Regions from separate parts of the Paenibacillus sp. FSL K6-2524 genome, predicted to be linked through region 1. Evidence: predicted binding sites of a transcription regulator. Region 1 holds the regulator's gene; each other region holds the start of a gene.
The links. The regulator Rex, encoded in region 1, represses fermentation and respiration genes when NADH is low (regulators of the CRP and FNR family bind a similar motif). The targets are predictions, from matches to a motif close to TTGTGAAATATTTCACAA.
Positions count from the first base shown of each region.

Region 2: pflB (formate C-acetyltransferase) is a predicted target of Rex. The motif match lies at 3,660-3,677, and genes of this name have one in related genera.
Region 3: NST85_RS05160 (flavocytochrome c) is a predicted target of Rex. The motif match lies at 2,955-2,972, and genes of this name have one in related genera.
Region 4: NST85_RS03155 (FAD:protein FMN transferase) is a predicted target of Rex. The motif match lies at 2,776-2,793, and genes of this name have one in related genera.

Region 1 is NZ_JBBOSP010000001.1:3,947,252-3,953,133, forward strand. Features, by position in the region: gene NST85_RS18060 (AAA family ATPase) at 1-367, opposite strand, end outside; gene NST85_RS18065 (hypothetical protein) at 360-893, opposite strand; gene NST85_RS18070 (cell wall elongation regulator TseB-like domain-containing protein) at 1,160-1,645, opposite strand; gene NST85_RS18075 (amidohydrolase) at 1,695-2,993, opposite strand; gene NST85_RS18080 (redox-sensing transcriptional repressor Rex) at 2,983-3,630, opposite strand; gene dinG (ATP-dependent DNA helicase DinG) at 3,643-5,882, opposite strand, start outside.
Region 2 is NZ_JBBOSP010000001.1:4,136,687-4,142,568, reverse strand. Features, by position in the region: gene NST85_RS19080 (Crp/Fnr family transcriptional regulator) at 1-398, opposite strand, end outside; gene adhE (bifunctional acetaldehyde-CoA/alcohol dehydrogenase) at 878-3,493, shown strand; gene pflB (formate C-acetyltransferase) at 3,754-5,882, shown strand, end outside.
Region 3 is NZ_JBBOSP010000001.1:1,168,699-1,174,580, reverse strand. Features, by position in the region: gene NST85_RS05180 (M20 metallopeptidase family protein) at 1-17, opposite strand, end outside; gene NST85_RS05175 (MetQ/NlpA family ABC transporter substrate-binding protein) at 71-907, opposite strand; gene NST85_RS05170 (methionine ABC transporter permease) at 933-1,619, opposite strand; gene NST85_RS05165 (methionine ABC transporter ATP-binding protein) at 1,576-2,664, opposite strand; gene NST85_RS05160 (flavocytochrome c) at 3,157-4,707, shown strand; gene NST85_RS05155 (SF0329 family protein) at 4,791-5,360, opposite strand; gene NST85_RS05150 (DUF4317 domain-containing protein) at 5,576-5,882, opposite strand, start outside.
Region 4 is NZ_JBBOSP010000001.1:728,314-734,195, reverse strand. Features, by position in the region: gene NST85_RS03175 (asparagine synthase) at 132-290, shown strand; gene NST85_RS03170 (hypothetical protein) at 408-533, opposite strand; gene NST85_RS03165 (hypothetical protein) at 559-858, opposite strand; gene NST85_RS03160 (GNAT family N-acetyltransferase) at 1,046-1,507, shown strand; gene NST85_RS03155 (FAD:protein FMN transferase) at 1,623-2,711, opposite strand; gene NST85_RS03150 (DUF4234 domain-containing protein) at 2,916-3,260, shown strand; gene NST85_RS03145 (DUF2752 domain-containing protein) at 3,270-3,698, shown strand; tRNA gene NST85_RS03140 (tRNA-Thr) at 4,298-4,369, opposite strand; gene NST85_RS03135 (MTH1187 family thiamine-binding protein) at 4,467-4,766, opposite strand; cobalamin riboswitch at 4,967-5,198, shown strand; gene NST85_RS03130 (anaerobic ribonucleoside triphosphate reductase) at 5,370-5,882, shown strand, end outside.

The DNA.
Region 1 (5,882 bases):
CTTTAGCCAACAACGTCTTCCCAGTTCCGGGAGGACCAGTTAGTAGAATACCCTTGATAGGTCTAATACCAAAGTTCTTAATATCATCAAGACGAACTAGAAAATCAAGTGCTTCTCTAAGCTCCTGCTTAGCGCTCTCTTGACCCCCAATTTCTTCAAATGTTAACTTGTCTATCCCCTTCTTCTTTCGATTACGACCTTGCAGAGCACCAACCGCAATTCCTCCTCGTGATTTAGCTACTGCAAATAGGGCTGCAAGCATGATCAGAACAATAATAATGGGTACAATATTCACCCCTATATAAGCCAAGAAAATCAAAAATACTGGCACAAATCCAATCGCAACCTCAATCATTGATTTACGCATTGGACCATACCCCCATTTTCTGCGGAATGCGAGGCAAGATAATAAATTTGCTATTTTCTCCATTAGTCAAAGTAATGTACACATTTTTATCATCTATTTCCGCACTCGTCTGTAATGAGCTATCTTGTTGCTCTAGCTTCTCCAAGGTAGCTGTGATCTCTGTATATTGTTTGTTCTCCATCGCCTGTGCTACGGAGAACAATGCCTGCTCCCATAATTTATCTAGAGCAGGTGAGGAAATATCCTCAACATCCAATTTCAGTGTGCGATTTCCGATAATTCCTTTTCCGTCCTGTTCTATATGTTTGACCAAACCGCTAATATCGGTTCCTGGTTCTAATTTCAGTTTCAAATCAACCTCAGTGCGGGTAATATCAAACTGAACAGCATTTACACCCTCATATTCCGTCACCAGTTTTTTTAGGGGATTTTCAACCACCCACTGGCGATAAGCAAACCACCCACCAAACAACAACAGTGCTGATACCGCAACCGTTACAACAATCGGCCAGGTACGAAGTTTCACTTTGATGTCCCCCTTATGATGATAATATGTGTTGATATATATTAACTAGTATACTATTTTCCGACTATATCGATATACTAATCGTATATCATTTCAACAAATAGAAGTATATCACATCATACACACTAATTCGAATGGAAGGTGTGACTATATTTAAAATTTTATATTATTTCGCAGTTTAAACTATGCATACACCACAAAAATAAGCCATGTGCAAAATGTTCATTATCAACATTCGTGCACATGGCTTATTTAAATGTAATTACCTAGCGATTCGGTAGTGTAAACACCTCAGAGAGTGGTTCGCCGCTGCTGAAATTGTAGAAACGATAATAATGATGTGCGTTCTCTTTATAAAATAACTGCCACACTAATTGATCGTTATAAATTCCAGGAACCAATCTTACAATATCAATTTCCGGAAAGCGTTCATGTATGATCGCTTTGACCTGGGCTTCCGTTGTTCCTTCTGAGAGAGGGACTACTCGGGATTCTTTTCCTTCTTGAATCCATACCATGACTGCTTGCCCCGATTCATCCTTACCTTCTACAACCCAGCACACTTCATCCCAAACCGATTTATATACTTTCTTAACATCGCTAATACCGGCTTCCTGCTGTGCTCGTACTACCGCGGCTTGCTCGCCGCTCCACAAATCCTGTTGGATATAGATATAGAAACGGTGAAGACCAAAGAGCACGAGCAGCAGGGTTAGGATAGAGATTAGTATCCATTTGGTTTTCTTCTTCAACCTTCTCTTCCACTCCCCGTTAATGACTTGTTTGAGCTATGACGACGAATTAACGAGATAACAATCCTTCATAAGCTGCTTGCGCTTCATAACGCACTTTTTCTTCGTCAATAGTCAGCGCAGCACCATTCTTAATCACTTGTTTGCCGTTCACCCAAACATGCTCCACATCTTTCGCTCCGGCCGAATACACTGCATGAGAAATATAATCGGTTCTTGGCAGAAAATGAGCCTGCTCCGTATTCAGAGCAATAAAATCGGCCTTCATTCCCTGGGCCAATTTGCCCGTATCCTGTAAGAAAACTGACTTAGCACCATACTCTGTACCCATCTTGAGTGCTTGTAATGCCGGTACAGCAGTTGGATCACCAGATACCCCTTTATGAATCAATGCAGCCAACCGGATTTCCTCAAACATATCAAGGTTATTATTGCTAGCAGCACCATCTGTACCAAGTGAAACGGTAACACCCGCTTTGAGTAATTCAGGCACTCGAGCAACACCGCTAGCGAGCTTTAGATTGCTACCTGGATTATGGGATACTCCTACTTGATGTGCTGCCAGAATTTCGATCTCCTCATCGTTCAAATGCACAGCATGTGCAACCAGTGATGGACGAGAGAACATACCCATATTGAGTAAATGTTGAACCGGTCGTACGCCATAATTACTCACATTTTGTTCCACTTCAGTCTTAGTCTCCGACATATGCGTATGTAACGGCAAGTTAAGATCGTGGGCTGCCTGAACAAATTTCTCGAAGAAATTAGGTGCACAAGTATAAGGTGAATGTGGTGAGAGCATCGTTGTGATCCGCCCGTCTGCTTTACCATGCCAGTCACGAGCAAATCCAACAGCTTCATTTAACTTCTGGCGTTGTTCATCTTCAGAGCAGAACCCAATTGCACCACGCATAAGAACAGCACGTATACCCGATTCTTCTACTACTTTGGCCACTTGGTCCATATGGTCATACATATCTAGAAAGGTCGTCGTCCCACCTTTTAGCATTTCAAGCACGGACAATGAAGTCCCCCAATACACATCACTACCTGTAAATTTAGCCTCCATAGGCCACATTTTATCTTGAAGCCAAACTTGTAGGGCAAGATCATCCCCATACCCACGTAACAGTGACATCGCCGCATGTCCGTGCGTATTTACCAAACCTGGAAGGAAGAGAAGGCCTGCTCCATCAAAAATTTCTGCTCCTTCTGCACCTTCAGGACGTTCCTCACCAATATACGTTATCGTATCTCCCTCAACCAACATATAACCATTAACTACGGGACGTGCATCGTCCATTACCGCTATCGTCCCATTTTTAATTAACCACTTATGACTCATCTAATTCTGTTTCCTTTCCATTCAAATAATAGGCTAAACTCAGGAGGTCCGTTGTAAAATCGGCCGCATGAATACGCACCTCAGGTGGGACCTTCAGAATTGTAGGAGCGAAATTGAGAATCGCTTCTACCCCAGCGGCTACTAGAACATCAGCTACTCGCTGCGCCTCTGTATCCGGAACTGTAATAATCCCGATTCGGATATTATTCTGTTTGACCGATTCTACTAGTTCCTCTATTGGTTGTACCGTAATATTATTGATTTTGCTACCAATCTTCGACGGAAAGGCATCAAAAATACTCACAATTTTCATATTATCCTTCAAGTAAGCATTGTAATTGGAAAGCGCTTGTCCCAAGTTACCAGCTCCGACCAAAGCTACATTAATTTGTTGGTCCAAGTTTAAAATTTGACGAATTTTCTCAATCAGATAAGAAACGTCGTATCCAATCCCTTTACGACCGAAATCACCAAAATAGGCAAGATCCTTACGAATTTGTGCCGGATTGAGTGCCAGTTTCTGACCCAACTCTTGTGAGGAAACTGTAGGTACTTCCCTTTGACTTAATTGATTTAGAAAACGTAAGTAAACGGGTAATCTTCGTACCACGGCATCCGATATTTTTTCTGATTTCATGCATTTTTCCTCCTAATCTGATAAAGAAGAACCTTGTTGTTCTTCAGCGACCAGCCATTCCGAAATACGTGGAACCATCTGTTCAAGTGGCATATGCTCCATCTTCGGTCCGGGTAATGAATATAAAAAGTATTTTCCGTAGTAGGATTCCAAGATGCGCGTATCATAAACAACCACAATTCCACGGTCTTGCGAAGAACGGACCAGCCGTCCAAAACCTTGCTTAAAGCGGATAACCGCCTGCGGCACAGACAACTTCATAAAGGGATTCTTCTTCTCCTTCTGAAGTCGCTCACTCTTCGCTTCAATCAACGGATGGTTGGGAGGTTGGAAAGGTAAACGGACAATTGCCAAGCTGGTTAAAGCTTCACCTGGAATGTCTACACCTTCCCAGAAACTACTCGTTCCAAGCAGAACGGAAGCACTCTGCCCTTGAAACCTGCGAGTTAACTTACTACGATTACCACTATCCATCCCTTGGCCTATTACCGTAATTCCCCGTTGAGACAGCAGTTCCTTAAGAGGATCATACACTTGCCGTAACATTCGATAAGAGGTAAACAACACCAACATTCGACCTTGTGTTACAGTTGCAGTGTCTGCTAAAGACTGCACAAGCGTATTGACAAAATGATCATCTCCTACGCTCCCCTTAACACTCGGGAAATCCCTTGGAATTACTAGGAGTGCTTGATCACGGTAATTAAATGGAGATGGAAGCACTGAAGTAACCAATCTATCTTCGGAGGCAGCCTCCTGAAGTCCAAGCTGTTCAATCATATATTGAAATGATTTATCGACCGACAATGTCGCCGAAGTCATCACTACACTCTTCTTCTTATCAAAGAAATACGATTTTAATTGGGCGCTCACATCAATTGGAACAGCAAAGATCTGTAATGATCGACTACGGTAATTACCATTGCCTTCGATCCAGTACACCGTATCCTCGTCATCCAGTTTGATGAAAGAACGCAAACCATCACGCTCGTTTGCGATATCTTTGAATAATCCACTGATATCCGTCATTAAACCTTCAGATCCGTAATCATCTGGCTCTTCCCTAATCTCACCTAGCATGCGTTCTCCCTTGCGAAGCACATCGCTCAGAATAACATAAATCTGATTCTCCAATGCTTCAATAGCATCCCATTCCTTGGGCTTCCTATTTGGAAGTAACCGAAGAACGAACTGTCCAGGATCTCCTGGAGCTGCATCACTGCGGTCAGGCATGAGCACGAAGAGCATTTCGCTGAGCTTATCCCAGCTCTCTTTCACATCCAGCAGAGAACGATATAAGCCATCAATAATAGAACACCACTCTGATGACTTTTCACTCTTCGTATTCTGAAGGGCGCTTCTAAGACTCGGAAGTTGTCCTGTCTTACTATCTTTGAACAGACGTGTCAAAGTATGCACAACAGTAAAGTACTTTAATTGAAGGCCCAGATGCTTTCCGGCTACGTCTTCTAAATGATGAGCTTCGTCAATAACCAATCGCTCATAGCTAGGAAGCAATTGATGTCCCGCTTGAATATCTGTGAACAATTTGGAATGGTTAGTAATGACTACATCAGCGATACCAGCCTCATGCTTAGCACGATGATAGAAGCATTTGCGGAACCAAGGACAGGAACGACCCAGACAGGAGTCCGACTCACTAGCCACAGTCTCCCAGAAGTCCCCCCCACGATTCCCCATGTTGAGTTCCTCATCGTCCCCGGTCTCCGTTTGGGTCAACCATACAATCATTTGTGCGGCGATCATTACTTCTTCTTTTGGCGTTGCAAAGTCTTTTCTATTTATTTTATGTTCAAATTTTCTCAAACACAAATAATGCTGTCTTCCTTTAAAAATGGCAGCTCTAAATGGAAAAGGCACTACTTCAGTCAGTAATGGAATGTCACGCTCGCGCAACTGTTCCTGTAGATTAATCGTGTGAGTGCTGACCATAACCTTGTCATCTTGTTTCACACTATGGTAAATGGCAGGCAGAAGATACCCTAGAGATTTACCTGTTCCAGTTCCGGCCTCAATTAATAAATGCTTATCTTCTTGAAAAGCCTGCATAACTTCGTCAAGCATCAAGTTCTGTGCTTCTCGCTCTTCATAATTTGGCAGTTTAGCACGTAGTCGATCTCTTACCCCATCCATAAATTGCTGGAATGTCACATTATCCAATGGATTAGTATCGTCACCATACCTAGCCGGAATCATCTCCGTCCAATCATCTACTTGGAGGGCGAATTGCC
Region 2 (5,882 bases), 190 kb from region 1:
TGGATTCCCATCCATTTCATAAAGTCGATAGCAAAGTCACAGTGCTGGCAGATCATGATTTCAAGATCTTTTTGCTCAATTACACCAACTTCACTGTCTTCAATTACTTCAGCTGTAAAGCTGTGCTTGCTACTAAAGAAGGGATCTGCCTGACCGACCATATCGCCACGGCCGTACATATACAGAATAAGCTCTTTGCCTTCATCAGTTGATTTAGTTAATTTAACGCGTCCGCGTTTAAGGTAGAACAGTTTATCGGAAAAGTCGCCTTCCCAGAATAAGTGTGTTCCCTCGGGATACGCTTTTTCTTTCATGGTAACGAGGAGTCGATTGAAGTTTTGTTCGGAGAAGCAGCTCGTATTCCCACGGGGCAGGGCAGCATTCATTATTTCATTCATCATTAAGTTCCCCTTTGTACTCCAAATTTTTCTGAAAATTTAAATTAATTATATACTGTTTATTGTGATTTGAGTTACTGTTAAATGAAAAAAAAGTGTCGAAATTTCAACATTGTGACTAATTTCACTTTATTTTTGATTATGGATAACTTTGCTAAAGAGTTAATAGGGTTTTCAGATTGCGGACTTTTTTAGCCACTCTATAGAAGGAAGAAGAAAGAGTCTTATTTTTTGAAAGGGCTTCATTTTACTGAATATACTTTTTATGTAAGCAATACATGAAAATACACTCAATTAACTGAAATATTTTCATTTTCTTTATAGTATGTGAAAAAATTCACTATACAAGAGTGAAAGTGTGTGATATGATTTATTCATAAAGAGAAGCGCAAAGCTTCGCAAGGACGAACTAATAAGTGAATTTTTTCACGATACCAATAAGGTTCGATCCATTACCAATACCTAGGAGGACGAGAGAGATGGCCGTAAAAAACGAAGTGACGACAAAGGCACAACCGGATGCACAGGAATATATCCAATCGCTGATCGACAAAGCGAATAAAGCAACTGAAGCTTTTATGGGAATGGACCAGGAACAAATTGACAAGATCGTGCAAGCAATGGCATTGGCAGGACTTGACAAACACATGCATCTGGCAAAGTTGGCTGTAGAAGAAACTGGACGTGGTGTTTATGAAGACAAGATTATTAAGAACATGTTCGCTACGGAATACATCTGGAACAGTATTAAGAACAACAAGACCGTAGGCGTTATTGAAGATAATCCTTACGACAACTTCCAGAAGATTGCTGAACCAGTGGGAATCATCATGGGTATTACACCAACAACTAACCCAACTTCAACTACAATCTTCAAAGCCTTGATCGCGATTAAAACTCGCAACCCGATCATCTTCGGTTTCCATCCATCTGCTCAAGCGTGTAGTACTGAAGCAGCTAAGATTTTGTTGGAAGCTGCAGTAAAACACGGTGCTCCTGAAAATTGTATCCAATGGATCGAGAATCCTTCGATGGATCGTACGAACGCACTTATGAATCATAAAGATGTAGCATGTATTCTTGCAACAGGCGGATCCGCAATGGTTAAAGCAGCATATAGCTGTGGTAAACCAGCACTAGGTGTAGGCCCAGGTAACGTACCTTGCTTCATTGAAAAGTCTGCCGATCTTGATCAAGCGGTGAATGACCTTATTCTTTCCAAAACATTTGATAATGGTATGATTTGCGCATCTGAGCAAGCAGTTATCATCGAAGAGCCGATATTCGATCAAGTGAAGAAGAAAATGATCGCAAACGGATGTTACTTTGTAAATAAAGAAGAAGTAACTAAATTGACTGCAGGAGCTATTATTGCTGATAAATGTGCAGTGAATCCAACTATCGTTGGTATGCCAGCAACTAAGATTGCTGAATTGTGCGGAATCAGTGTTCCAGCTGGAACAAAAATTCTAGTTGCTGAAATTGAAGGCGTGGGAACTAAATATCCACTGTCTGCAGAGAAGTTAAGCCCGATCCTTGCTTGCTACAAAGTGAAGAACCCTGAACAAGGTATCGAACGTGCCCTTGAAGTTGTTCATTTCGGTGGTATGGGTCACTCTTCGGTAATTCACTCAAATAACGAAGAAATTATTCAAAAATACTCCGATCGTATGCCGACTTGCCGGATCTTGGTTAACCAACCATCTTCGCAAGGTGGTATCGGTGATATCTATAATACAAACTTACCATCGCTAACACTTGGATGTGGATCTTACGGACGTAACTCGACTTCGTCGAACGTAACTGCTATCAATCTAATCAACGTGAAAAGGGTGAATCGTCGTACTGTGAATATGCAATGGTTCAAAATTCCTAACAAAATTTACTTTGAAAAAGGATCCACTCAATATCTTGCCAAAATGCCTGACATTACTCGCGTACTGATCGTTACTGACCCTATGATGGTTAAGCTTGGATATGTAGAGAAGGTAGAACATTATCTTCGTCAACGCCAAACGCCAGTAGCTATCGAAGTATTCTCGGATGTAGAGCCAGATCCATCGACTACAACAGTTAAACGTGGTACTGAAATGATGGAGAAATTCCAACCAGACTGTATCATCGCTCTAGGTGGCGGATCGCCAATGGATGCTGCTAAAGGTATGTGGTTGTTCTATGAATATCCAGATACAGACTTTAACAACTTGAAACAAAAATTCATGGATATCCGTAAACGGATTTACAAATACCCACGTTTGGGCCAAAAAGCAAAATTCGTTGCGATTCCAACAACTTCGGGTACAGGTTCGGAAGTAACATCGTTCGCCGTTATCACAGATAAAGAAAATGGTAACACGAAGTATCCACTTGCTGATTATGAGTTGACTCCAGACGTAGCTATCATCGATCCAGAATTCGTATACAGTTTGCCTAAGTTCGCTGTTGCTGATACAGGTATGGACGTATTGACTCACGCTATTGAAGCTTATGTGTCGGTTATGGCTAGTGACTATACGGATGGTCTTGCAATCAAAGCGATTCAACTAGTGTTCCAATGGTTAGAAAAATCGGCATTAACTGGCGACAAGCTTGCTCGTGAAAAAATGCATAACGCATCGACTTTGGCTGGTATGGCTTTTGCCAACGCATTCCTAGGCATTAACCACAGTTTGGCGCACAAATGGGGCGGTCAATACCATACTGCTCATGGACGTACAAATGCGATTCTTATGCCGCACGTTATTCGCTATAATGCTAAGAAACCAACTAAATTTGCTGCATTCCCTAAATATACTCACTTCGTTGCTGACGAACGTTATGCAGAAATCGCTCGCATTCTTGGATTGCCTGCTCGTACAACAGAAGAAGGCGTTAAGAGCTTGATCAAAGCAATTCGTGAAATGAACAAGAAACTAGGCATTCCAGAAACATTCCAAGAACTTGGCTTCGATGCAAAGGATTTCGAATCACGCGTAGACTATTTAGCAGACCGCGCTTTCGAAGACCAATGTACTACTGCTAATCCGAAGTTGCCACTAGTTACAGAATTGGCTGATGTATACCGCGATGCATTCTACGGAAGATTTGAAGAATAAGTGAACAAATAGTTCAAAAAAAGTGACAAATATCACTCGAAGAGTGATATTTGTCACAATGCTTTTATGGTAATTGTTATATGATAATAGCATAAATGATTCCTTACAAAGTGATAGGGCATTTGAGATGTTATTATCAAAGATTATTATCTTATCAGTGTCCGAAATGTGAAATTTATCACAAATTAAAGGAATCATGAGGCGCGGAAAAATATCCTTCAAACCGCGTACTCCAAACTATATAAATGGAGGGAATACAGATGTCGGTGATTGAAAGAGAAGTAAAGGAAGTACAGTCGGGTTGGAGAGGTTTTAAGAAAGGCAAATGGATGAAGGAAGTCAATGTCCGCGATTTTATCGAGGGTAACATTGCTTCTTATACTGGTGACGAATCTTTCTTGCAAGGCGCAACTGAGAATACTAAAGCTTTGTGGGAGATTGTTTCCGATCTAACTAAGAAAGAACGCGATGCTGGTGGGGTACTTGATGTAGATGTTAACACACCATCAACGATTGTCTCACATGCTCCAGGTTACTTGGACAAAGATAAGGAACAAGTTGTAGGTGTTCAAACGGATGCTCCTTTCAAACGTTCAATTCAACCATTTGGCGGCATTAAAATGATGATCGATGCTTGTAAAGCTTATGGCTTTGAGCTTCCAAAAGACATCGTAGACATGTTTACGAATATCCGCAAAACGCATAACCAAGGCGTATTTGATGCATATACTTCAGAAATGAGAGCCGCTCGTAAAGCAGGTATTATCACAGGTCTTCCAGACGCATATGGACGTGGACGGATTATCGGTGACTATCGTCGCTTAGCACTTTACGGTGTGGATTTCCTTATCGCACAAAAAAAACAAGACCTCAACAATCTTGAGGTTGATGTAATCGATGAAGATGTTATCCGTCTTCGCGAAGAATTATCTGAGCAAATTCGCGCATTTGGCGAATTGAAACAAATGGCAGCAGCACATGGATTTGATATTTCCAAGCCAGCTAATACAGCTAAAGAAGCATTCCAATGGGTATATTTTGGATACCTAGCAGCAATCAAAGAACAAAACGGTGCGGCAATGTCACTAGGACGCGTATCTTCATTCCTTGATGCTTATATTGAACGTGATCTAGCTGAAGGCACAATGACAGAAGAACAAGCTCAAGAGCTAGTTGACCATTTCGTTATGAAACTACGTATCGTCAAATTCCTGCGTACTCCTGATTATAATGATCTATTCAGTGGTGACCCTACTTGGGTAACAGAATCACTAGGTGGTATGTCCGTATCTGGCGCGACTCGTGTAACGAAGAACAGCTTCCGTTTCTTGCATACTTTATATAACTTGGGACCTGCACCGGAACCAAACTTGACTGTACTCTGGTCTGAAAAATTACCTGAGGGCTTCAAGAAATACTGTGCAAAAGTATCAATCGAAACAAGTTCGATCCAATACGAGAACGATGATTTGATGCGTCCGATCTATGGCGATGACTACGGTATTGCTTGCTGCGTATCCGCGATGGAAATCGGTAAACAAATGCAATTCTTTGGTGCTCGTGCGAACTTGGCTAAAGCTTTGTTGTATGCAATTAACGGTGGTAAAGACGAGAAGTCTGGTGCACAAGTTGGTCCTGAACTTCCGGCTATCACTTCTGAATACTTGACATACGATGAAGTCATGAAACGTTTCAAACCGATGATGGAATGGCTTGCTAAACTGTATATGAATACACTTAACGTTATCCATTACATGCACGATAAATATTCCTACGAACGGATCGAAATGGCGCTGCATGATCGCGATATTCTCCGTACGATGGCATGCGGAATCGCTGGCTTGTCTGTAGCGGCTGACTCCTTAAGTGCTATCAAATATGCTAAAGTAAAACCTATCCGTAATGAAGATGGCATTGCAATCGACTTTGAAATTGAAGGAGATTTCCCTTGCTACGGTAACAACGACGATATGGTTGACCAAATTGCCGTTGAATTGGTAGAGTCATTCATGGGCATGATTCGCAAACATAAAGCATATCGTAACGCATTGCCGACTCAATCTGTGTTGACAATCACATCTAATGTCGTTTACGGTAAGAAAACAGGAACTACACCGGATGGACGTAAAGCAGGCGAACCATTTGCTCCAGGTGCCAATCCGATGCATGGTCGCGATAAGAAAGGTGCACTCGCTTCCTTGAGTTCTGTTGCTAAACTGCCGTATGAACATAGTTTGGATGGTATTTCTAATACCTTCTCAATCGTACCTAAGGCATTGGGTAAAGAAGAAGAAACACGTAAATCTAATCTCGTATCAATGTTGGATGGTTATTTCGGTAGTGATGCACATCACTTGAACGTAAACGTGTTTGATCGTGAGCAATTGAT
Region 3 (5,882 bases), 2.8 Mb from region 1:
ATACACCACTCGCTCATATGCTGTTCCTCCTATCTGTTGCTGTATGCCTGCAGATACTTGATTGGTTGCATTACTTTTGATAGTCCCATGCAGGAATTAAGCCGCCCTTATATTCATCCAGCATCGCCTTTGCAACATTGTCTTGCCGGTAAGCATTCACGATTTTTAGGTAGGTTTCATTGTCTTTGTCTTCCGATCTTGCTACAAAAATGTTGATATACGGTTTGATATTCTCGTCATTGGCATCGACTGGAATCGAATAGATCGCATCTGTGATTGGGCTCAGTCCATTATCAATCGCCATCCCGCTATTGGTAATACCAGCAGCAAGGTCAGGCAACAAGGAAGGTATCAGCGCAGGATCTGTTTCAATAATTTCCAGATTGAATTTATTCGCTGTAATGTCCTGTACGGTTGGCATATAGCCCTTGCTGGCATCCACCTCAATCAACCCGGCACGCTCCAGCACTTTCAGCGCTCGGCCCGCATTTGTCGCATTATTTGGAATAGCAATCTTGTCCCCGTCTTTGATCTGATTCACATCAGTAATTTTTTTGGAATATACGCTAAGCGGCGCTACCAACGCTTCACCAATTACGGCAAAGTCATATCCCTTGTCCGCTACTTCTTGTTCGAGAAAAGCATAATGTTGGAACAATGAGAAATCCAGTTCTTTATCCGCTAATGCCTGATTGGCAATAATTCCATCCGTAAATGAGACAAACGAAAGTTCAACTTCTACGCCTTCTGCCGCCAGATTTTCCTTCACAGCGTCCCAAATGACTTTTTGCGGTTCCCCTACAACCCCGATTTTTACAATCGAAGCTTCACCGTCCTTCTTGCCACCACATCCTGTCAAGATTACAGCAAATACTAACAATACGCTTACCCATAGTCTGAATTTCATATTCTCGTTTCCCCCTCAAGTTTGTTTAATAGTATGTAGTCTTTCGTAGAACACTTTTCCCCACCAATTCAATGATGCTTACAATAATCAACAAGGCAATGACCGAAATATAGGTCGCATCAAGCTGATTTCGCTGATAACCATACATAATCGCAAAGTTCCCAATACCACCGCCGCCAACTACCCCGACGATTGCGGACAACCCAATCAAGTTCACACTGGTAATGGTTGTGGCCCGCACAATAGCTGGAATACTCTCTTTCAAATAAACATGAATGATTAATTCATTCGCACTCATGCCCATCGCTTTTCCTGATTCTACTAATCCAGGATCGATCCCGCTCAGTGCAGATTCGATTTGACGGGAGAAGAAAGGGGTGATGCCAACCACCAGTGGGAAAATCGCACCTGTCGTGCCAATTGCCGTTCCTACCAGCAGTCGGGTTAACGGAATAAGCAAGGCAATCATAATGATAAATGGAATGGAACGCAGTACATTAATGACCTTATCCAGTAAGTAGTAGACCCATTTATTTGCCAGAATGCCATTGGGTTTGCAAACCAGCAGAACAATACCAAAAAACAAACCAAGTACAAACGAAATGCAACCTGCGATAGCAAACATTTGCAAAGTCTGAAGAACAGATTCATAAAAAACATCGGACAATTTAGACACATTCGGCAGCAATTTGTTGATCACTTGATCGAGCATCCCTGATCACCTCCACGGCAACATTTTTTTGATGTAAATAGATCAAGGTTTGATTAATGCTGGCTTGTTCGCCGCTCAGGACCGCGACAAGCCCACCGAGCAGCATATCATTTACAATCTCTATATCACTGGCAATAATATTAAAATCCACATAGAATCTTCTGGAAACCTCTGAAATCAGTGCTTCCGAGACTGTTGTTTTGGTATAGGTTAATTTCAGGATGACCTGGCCTTCCTCCAGTTGTACCAATGGAGAGTTCACACGAATCAACTCATCCACTTTGCTCAGATTAGACGTAGTTTCCAAAAAGGTCTTGGTTAACGGCTCTCTTGGATTGGAGAAGACAGAGAAAACATCGCCCTGCTCCAGAATCACACCTTGGTCAATAATCGCCACTTTGTTACAGATTTCCTTTACGACCCCCATCTCATGGGTAATCATAACGATCGTAATTCCCAATTTTCGGTTCAAGTCTTTTAAAAACTGCAAGATGGACTTGGTTGTTTGCGGATCAAGCGCACTGGTCGCTTCATCACACAACAATACCTTGGGATGATTGGCCAGAGCACGAGCAATCGCTACGCGCTGCTTCTGCCCGCCACTCAACTGCGACGGATAGGCATCGCGCTTGTCCCGAATGTCCACCAATTCAAGTAAATCCATAATACGTTCCTCTTTATGCTGTTTGCTTAATCCACTGTTTCGAAGTGCCAACGCAATGTTGCCGTAAACAGTGCGGGAAGGCATCAGATTGAATTGTTGAAAAATCATGCCCACCTGCCTACGGAAGCCTCGCAGTTCTTTGCCCGTTAGATTGCTAACAATCTGCTTATCGATGATCACTTCGCCGCTCGTCAGGCTCTCAATCCCATTAATACATCGAATCAAGGTAGATTTGCCAGCACCGCTGTAGCCAATAATGCCAAATATATCGCCCTTGTCCACCTCAAGGTTTACATCCTTCAATACTTCAATAGCAATTGTATCTTTATAGAAGCTTTTCGTTACCTGTTTCATTTGGATGAAGCTTTCTTCTCCTGACATTTCGCTGTTCCCCCCAAACTTATGCCTGTCTATGATGAAACATGGCGTATTTTAATCCATAGTTATTTGATAGAAATTATAGGCTTTAATATAGCATCGTTCATATAGCCTGTCAATGACCGTTTTTACGATGTTTGCATGCATTGTAGTGTCCTTGTTGGAACAGCTGCTATGTGCTGGCTTTACTACTGACTATGTGTTCATAGAGTTCTGGTTCATCTATTTTTCAGATATAGATTGGTTTGAGTCCTAATAGAACTGAAATAAATATGGCGAAATTTCAAAAATAATTGTGAAAAGATTCACATATGATATGATTAATGCTATACTTTTTCATGTCAAAAAGGATAGCGAGTAACCGGGGACGTAACCAAAGAAGAATGGAAGTTCGGAGAACTCGTGGCTCTCACACTCCTAAACCTCCCTATCTCCTATGTTACTTCCTCTTTTTTCGTCCATCCTAAAACTAACGAATTATAGTGGAGGGTTACCATGAAGAAGAAACTATCATCAGTCTTAGCTCTCGTTCTTTCAGCGACGCTTGTGATCGCAGGATGCGGCACTGGGAACAGCAACGAGGGCAGCAGCAACGACAGCGGTAACAGCAATGTAAAGAACACGGTCAATGAGCAAACAGAAACTGATTCTACATCGGGAGCTTCCCAAGCAAGTTATACTCCCATCGATCAACTGAAAGAACAATATGATGTCATTATTGTCGGTGCAGGTGGTGCTGGGATGACCACTGCGCTTGAAGCAAAGGCAAACGGCATGAACCCGGTTATTTTCGAAAAGATGCCGGTGGCGGGTGGAAATACATTAAAAGCATCATCAGGGATGAATGCTTCTGAAACGAAATTCCAAAAAGAGCAGGGCATAGAAGACAGTAATGATTCATTTTATGAAGAAACATTAGCAGGCGGTAAGGGCACAAACAACACAGAATTACTCCGTTACTTCGTTGATAATTCCGCTGATGCAATTGATTGGCTGGATTCCATCGGCATTAGATTGAACAATCTCACCATCACCGGAGGCATGAGCGAAAAGCGCACACATCGTCCTGAGGACGGCTCGGCGGTAGGTCAATACCTTGTAGACGGATTGCTGAAAAATGTACAAGAACAAGGAATTCCTCTTTTTGTAAATGCGAAAGTAACAGAAATTACACAAAATGATGGAAAAGTAAACGGCGTCAAAGTTGTATTCAACGAGACAGACGAAAAAAATATTACAGCTGATGCGGTTGTCGTAACCACTGGCGGTTTTGGCTCCAATATGGATCTGATTACCGAGTCTAGACCTGATTTAGAGGGCTATGTAACAACAAACCAAGAAGGCAGTACTGGTGACGGTATCAAGATGATTGAAGCACTTGGAGGTACAACGGTTGATATGGATCAAATCCAAGTTCACCCAACCGTACAACAAGAACAATCCTATCTGATCGGTGAATCCGTTCGCGGGGAAGGCGCTATCCTGATTAACAATGAAGGCGAGCGTTTCACCAACGAGTTGGATACACGTGATAATGTTACTGCAGCAATTAATGCACTTCCTGAAAAATCAGCTACGCTAGTCTTTGATTCCGGTGTGAAAAGTCGTGTAAAAGCGATTGAACAATATGAGAAAATGGGCTTTGTCATTTCGGCAGATACCATCGAGGCTTTAGCTGAAAAATTGGAGGTTCCGGCGGATAATCTGAAGGCGACACTGGATACATGGAACAGCAGCGTGAACAAAAAAGACGATGCCGAGTTCGGCAGAACAACAGGGATGGACAACGACTTGTCCACTGCAACGTACTATGCTATCAAAATCGCCCCAGGAATCCACTACACCATGGGTGGCGTAAACATCAACACGAATACAGAAGTTTTAAATAAAGACGGTGAGCCGATTACAGGCCTTTTTGCAGCGGGTGAAGTTGCAGGCGGCCTCCACGGACAAAACCGGATCGGCGGCAACTCTGTTGCCGAAATCATTATCTTCGGCCGTCAAGCGGGTATAAAATCTGCTGAATTCGTAAAAGCAAACAAATAAAGTATGGTAGCTAATAAACAACCGCTTGGACTAAAAATGGTCCAAGCGGTTGTTGTATTATGCGTAATACATAGCTATTTAGCTCATAACGTACTAAGCCGTAGTTCATAGAAGTACTGCACAATTGGATGCTTTAACTTCATCTTCTCGGACATATTTAGAATTCGTTTTTTTCCAACTCGTCTGTCCACCAATGCAAGAATATTCAATAAGATATCATTGCTCTCTAAGCTTTCCTCTATAGAAGTAGATAAAAACTTAGTAGCCACAACGATAAAATTTGATTTACTTAATGATGACTGTGCTGACAGAAGCTCTTTTGCATATTCAGATATTTTTCTACTTCTTGCAATTACTTTTAGGCGATCCTCCGGAACTACTCCCTTGGTATCTTTTCTGATCGCTTCAATTTCTTCAATGTTGATAGGAATTTGGATATCTGAATCATTCTTAATTTCCAGCTCCGTCTGATACCATCTGATTGAGGTCGTTCTATCACTCATATTGAGCATATTTTTTTTATCTACCGCAATATAACAAATCCCTGGTTTATCAGGTAAATAACGATAGCTAGAAGCGATGTATTCTACCCTTCCATATAACGCAGGACAGAGAAAACTCTCCAGTTGTTGCTTCAATTTGCTCCAGGACATGTAATTCCCCCTATGTTCTATATTTTAGTTACTTTATCTATACCGCATCGCGAAAACCTCCGCAAGCCCCAGTAGAGCGAGCGTTTGCCAACGGTGAATTCACCTGTTGTGATACGAATACAACATGGGCTATCCCAAGTCTTTATCAAAGACTCTAAGGATAGCCCATAACGTTTCCAACAATATATCTCAACAACCAACGCTATCAAACGAGTCTAAATCGTCTCAGTACTGAGCGTAAATCCTTCGATCACTGCATCTTCGTCGACCTCAATCAGGATGCATCGTCTCCCTTGATAATTCACCTGTTTCACATACTTTAAATCCTGCGGGCTTACCGAAATTGTGGCTACCTTTGTATCGATCTTAATCGATTTTGAAGTAAATTTCGGCATAACGCTGTTCGCCTTCATTTCATAGTTCTTATCATCGACGATTGTTTGGAATGCCCGTTCCACTTTTTCAGTCGTCAAGTTCTCTACGCCACTTACCGTCAGCACGCGCTCTACATCTTTATAATCG
Region 4 (5,882 bases), 3.2 Mb from region 1:
CGGATAATCCGCAGGGCGATTTTCTATTTAATAATTTATTTTCAATGAATATCACTCTACGCACGAATAACAAACCATAATTGAGCCCAGAATAACGATGTCTTCCAAACTAACTCAAAGAGGTGTTTCGTATGCGTGAAGGTATGATTCCTACTGTTCTCGGAGCTGTAGTATCCGCTTCTGCTGCATCACTGCTTGGAAGCAAGTATAAACTTGCTGCAACGGGAGCTCTTGGTTTTGGCCTCGCACATGTCGTGCTAGGTGCCATTGACCTGTTTGACCGACGCTAGCTTTGGAGGGTGACCCGGGAGGAATTCCTCCCGGTATATACACTTTTTTCTTTAGCCTGTCCCAATCTCATACGCACCAAAGTCTAAGCCCTCGCATAGAAAATCCCCCTCTATTTATTAGTCCGCTGGTGTAGGCCCTGTTGATAAATCCCCAATATCCTCAGAACCAAAGAAAAATAGGGCTATTAATATCACTACAATGACTGCCTCTGCGAAACCCTCTCCATCAAATGAATTACTCATAATTCACCTCTTCAGTCAGATGTCTTTATCTTCCACTCTTCTTCTTCAAAGCTGCAAATACTTCATCCAAAGTCATTCCACCATTTTCATCTAGAAATTGTGTCATCTTCCCTATATTTGGATTACTCAAGTCACCAAGAGTATTGAATTTACCAACTAGACTAATAACGGTTGATGCTTCCCGAAAGAGTTCTATAGAATCCACTTTTAATTTACCAGTTAACAGTAGCGAGGCTACAATGATCTCTAAATTTTTACTCTTCAGGGAGGACTTTGGCGTTGAACGTTTACAATTCTGCTTCTTATTTCTATCAAGGGGAGCCATACGGTACCCTCCCATTTCATTTAAGTCATATTAGACATCTTATGCTGAAAATAAAAATGCGTACGTGGCATTCATGCTTTTAAAAAACGTTAGTTTTGTTTTCATTGACAATAAGTAGATGCACAAGAGATAATTTCAACTTAGATATTTCGGCTCTAGCACTTGAATGAAGGAAGGAATGGGTAAAATGGACAACGTAACATTGGTGCAGGTCACTGCTGATCATCCAGATTTGAACGGTATAATAACAAAACTTGATCATTATTTATTACAGGTCTACCCACCAAGTGAGATATTCGGGCTAGATCTTACCGATTCTAAGAATAACAAGACCATCTTTATCGTTGCATATTTTAACGAAATTGCAGTTGGATGCGGCGCAATCAAACCTATTGATGGTGAAATCGTAGAATTGAAGAGATTTTTTGTAGACCCTGAATTTAGAAATCGTGGAATAGCGACAGCGATTCTTAACGACCTAGAAAATAGAGCCCTAGCTTTGAATTACTCAACCATTAGACTAGAGACTGGAGAAAAACTCCCAGAAGCCATAACTTTGTATCAGAAGCACGGGTATTATCCCATCGATAAATACGGAGAGTATGTGGATTGTGGGTCCAGTCTTTGCTATGAGAAACAACTACGATAATATATCCTTCCTTAACATGAACAAGAGGATGTCCCTTAGCTAATTTATATGGCTTAAAGGACATCCTCTTGTTATTCACCCTACTTTTTTTGAGAATTAAATTAATATGCTACTTTCAATTTGCATAAGTATAACTATCATTGGTTTTATTCAGCATTTCCTTAAATCCAGAAGAAGCATACAGTTTCTTGTCCTTCGTAATAAAGAGGACTTCCGCATTGGGGATATTCTCCACGAATTTCAGCCCCTCTTCGATTCCTAGAAGTACCAGGGCTGTATCCATAGTATCCGCATCAGTCGAGCGGTCAGTTATGATTGTTACGCTGCTGATATTATTGTCGACCGGATATCCCGTTTTCGGATTAATAATATGTGGGTACATCTTTCCATCTTCAATGAAATAACGCTCGTAAATACCTGCGGTCACAACGGTTTTGTCATTAATGCGAATTGAACCAATGGGAATGCCACGCTCCTGGGTTGGATCCTGAATCCCTATGTTCCAATCTTCACCTGTAGGTTTCTGGCCCATGGCAAAGACATTACCACCCAAATCGATAATTGCACTGCTGAATCCTTGCTCCGCCAAATAATCGTAAACGGCATCTGCGGCATAACCTTTACCGTAGGAACCTAGGTCAATTTCCATGCCCTTATCCTGTAAATAAATCTCATGAGTTTCTTCGTTCATTTCAATCTTGCGATAATCGCAAAGTTGTTGCATAGGAGCGATCTCTTCTATAGGAAGCACATGAGCACCTTCGTGGCCAATATTCCACAGGGTAACGAGCCTCCCAATCGATGGGTCAAGCAAACCGTTTGTCCGTTTGGCATAATCTATCGCAATTGAGACAAGTTCGAACGTATCTGGAGAAACCTGTACGGGAGCTATCCCGCTATTCGCATTAACCTTGAAAATTTCACTTTCACTATTCGTGCGGCTGATTTTGTTATCAATCTTATTGAGTAGATCCTCGATATCTTTAAGGTTTTCTTTGGTCGCCCGATCATCGTAAATGGATACATTCACAACGGTATCAAAAATAAAAAAGGTTTCCTTCATTGGCCCATTATTCTGTTGTGCCTGTGACTGCTCCTTATTTGCTGTGGGTTCCTTCGCATTACCGGAATTTCCGCAGCCCCCGATTAGAGTACTAACAATAGATATGATTACCAGCAAAATTGCTGATTTGTTCCTCTTCATAAGTGAACCTCTTTTCTCTCTGTCATTTTCGTCCTTGATTGTAGCAGAAAAGAAACAGGACTAAAAGTGTAAAAATTCACGTTTGCATACATTATCTTATTTATTTTTTGGTGAAGTAGATAAAAGTACTACCATTTTGGCTTCTGATACCTTATCATATGTGAAAATAGTAGTATTTTGTAAAATTGAGAGGAATGATGACTTTTGGTTCAACAGCGTAGTATTGGTTTGGGTATTCTTTTTTCTATTATCACATGCGGAATTTACGGGATTTATTGGATGTACAAAGTCTTGGATGAATCAAGAGAGATTAGCCGAGATAATGAAGGCAGCGCAGGTCTAGATTTGATATTAACAATAATCACTTGCGGAATTTACGGGTTCTTTGCGTTCTACAAAGCAGGTTCACGTATATATGAAGCGGATGTTGCTCGTGGAAATAGGTATGCAACTAATGATACGGCATTGATCGTTATCTTGTATTTATTTGGTTCGATTGTTTCTGTGGCAATTCTTCAGCACAAAATTAATAAGTTTATAACAGCTTAATCATTCTATATGATTAGTGCATTGAAACAATTGGACCGGAAGAGGTTCCTGCCCATCTTCGTTTTTGGTGTCGTGGGACTCCTTAGTATTGCGGTAAATCTTCTGTTCCAAGGGAGTATTTGTATCTTTACAAATGTATTTGGTATTCCTAGTCCTGCTTGTGGTATGACGAGAGCTTATATGAGTCTCTTTCAAGGGGATATTGGAGCAGCATTGATATACCATCCGTTATTCATCATGCCTATACTGATGTGCATACTCGCAGCTTATAAAAAATTAAGTCAGCCAATTATTATCCTATTTATTATTTTGCTACTAGCAGTGTGGATTTTACGATTAATCTTCATGCTTCCCGATCAAATCGAGCCGATGGTGTACAATCCGGATGCGTTGATCCCCACCCTGCTCACTATTGTGAAGCAATGGATTGGGTTGTAGTAACGATAGTTTAAGGGTAACAGGTACAAAGATTTGGAGCATGGTTTCTCGGAAACGGGAGATCATGCTCTTTTTTCTATAACTATCATGTGGGTGATAAGAAGGAAAGGTAAATTTCATAAAAAAGGGCCATACGGAGAATATCCGCAGGCCAGCGCTAATTATGTATGTTCATAACGTGATAAATATCCTGTTTAAGAGTCCTAGAACTTTACCAGACGATGCACCATCAATTACTGTAAATATTGAAAAAATAACATAGTTATCGCGTTCACTAGTAGCCTCAATAACAGATCTTCCCAACGAGTTAGCAATTCCTTGTACTATTACACCGTCACTTTCATTCGTAATTTCCTTCACGATATATTCGCTGAAATCCTCTATTGTTGGGTTCGTTATCGCTAGTAAAATAGCTACTAGTAATAAGACAATTACTGTAGCATTGCGTGTTCCCCTACCTTGTGCAGTAATTTGGATCCCTCCTAAACTATCGTATAACTTATTATATCCTCTGTTGGGATAAAATGTATATATAGACCATGTGAAATATCAAAAAAACCTCCCACGAATTTCGTAGAAGGCTGCGTATATTATAAAGATGCTGGTGAAGGGAATTGAACCCCCGGCCTACGCATTACGAGTGCGTTGCTCTACCCCTGAGCTACACCAGCATGGTGCTTGTTATGCGGGAAACAAAAACAATTATACAACGCTCAGAAATTATTGCAAGCATAAGTGCCTAATGATTCCCTCTATTCAATAAAGTTCCTATAACTTCTCACGCACTGAGCGTAGCTTTTGTTCCGAAGAGCTAATTTTGTCCCGACGATCATCTATTTTGATCGAGGTGGACACACGCTGGGCATCAGATTGAAAAGGCGCTTCATGTATGGCCCGGATTGCCGCAAAAATATGATCAAGTGAGCCTTCAATAATCGTACTCATCGACGTCAATTGATACTGTATTCCCTCTTGTTTCTCCAATACTCGCTGTAATTCTGCTACATAGGGACTGAGACTAGTCGTTCCCGTTCCGATCGGAATAACCGTTACCTCCGCAATTGCCATCGTAAAACCTCCTTAATTATTTTCACCTCTCTCTATTGTAACCACTCCACAGATGCAATAAAAGTTCACAATTTTATTTTGTCCCCGCGAGCCCGCATCATGAAGCCAATCCTTCACTTTCAGACCATTATCCGATCGTTTATTTTGTAAATTTTCCGTTTACAAACACAATATATTGGGTTACTCTTGTAACAACGCAACCAAATATAGTGTAAACAGGTGATCCAGCGGGAAATCCCGCTGCGACTTAAAAAGGGAAGTGCGGTGCAATTCCGCTGCGGTCCCGCCACTGTAACCGGAAGCTTCTAGGGTTAATATGGACCCTCTAAAGAATCATCCGACAGAATGCCACTGCAGTTATTTCTATCCTGCGGGAAGGCGTCGGAGGACTATTCCGGAAGCCAGGATACCTGCCTGTTTAGACGACACCGGAACAATCCTGCGAGGAACGGGTATGGTGTCCGCTTGCAGCTGACATTCAGCTATTTTTTGAAATGCCATTAGGCTTTTCTTGAGATGCATTCGGGCATTTTTGACCTAGTAGGGTTGAGAATGCTTTTTATATTATATTAATGCTGAGTTTTTTGGGAGGAGAACTTTGAAATGGCGTTGTTAAACCCTATTTTTACCGACCGTGAAATAATGCTTGATGAAGTAATTACTCTGGGCGATGAAATCGTTGAGAGTCGAAATTTGGAGATGCTTCGCGAAAACGCCAATTTGAACGGGGAAAGTTTCTCGGGCAAAATGAGTAAATTCGGTAGTGAATACGCCAAATGGTATGCAGGAAACTTCGTTATGCCAAAACGGTTGATACAAGCAATTAAAGATAATGTTGTTTATGTCCACGATCTTGATCAATATGCGATCGGCACGACCAACTGCATTTTTATCCCATTCGACAAATTACTCCGTGAAGGTTTCAATACCGGCAATGGGAGCGTACGTCCTCCAAACTCAATAATGACTGCTATGGCTTTAGTCGCTATTATTTTTCAATCCCAGCAAAATTCACAATATGGCGGCGTTTCAGCTAATAAAATAGATTTCGACCTGGCTCCTTTTGTAGCGAAGTCGTTCTTCAAATATTTCCGCAAAGGTCTGGATTACTTTGAT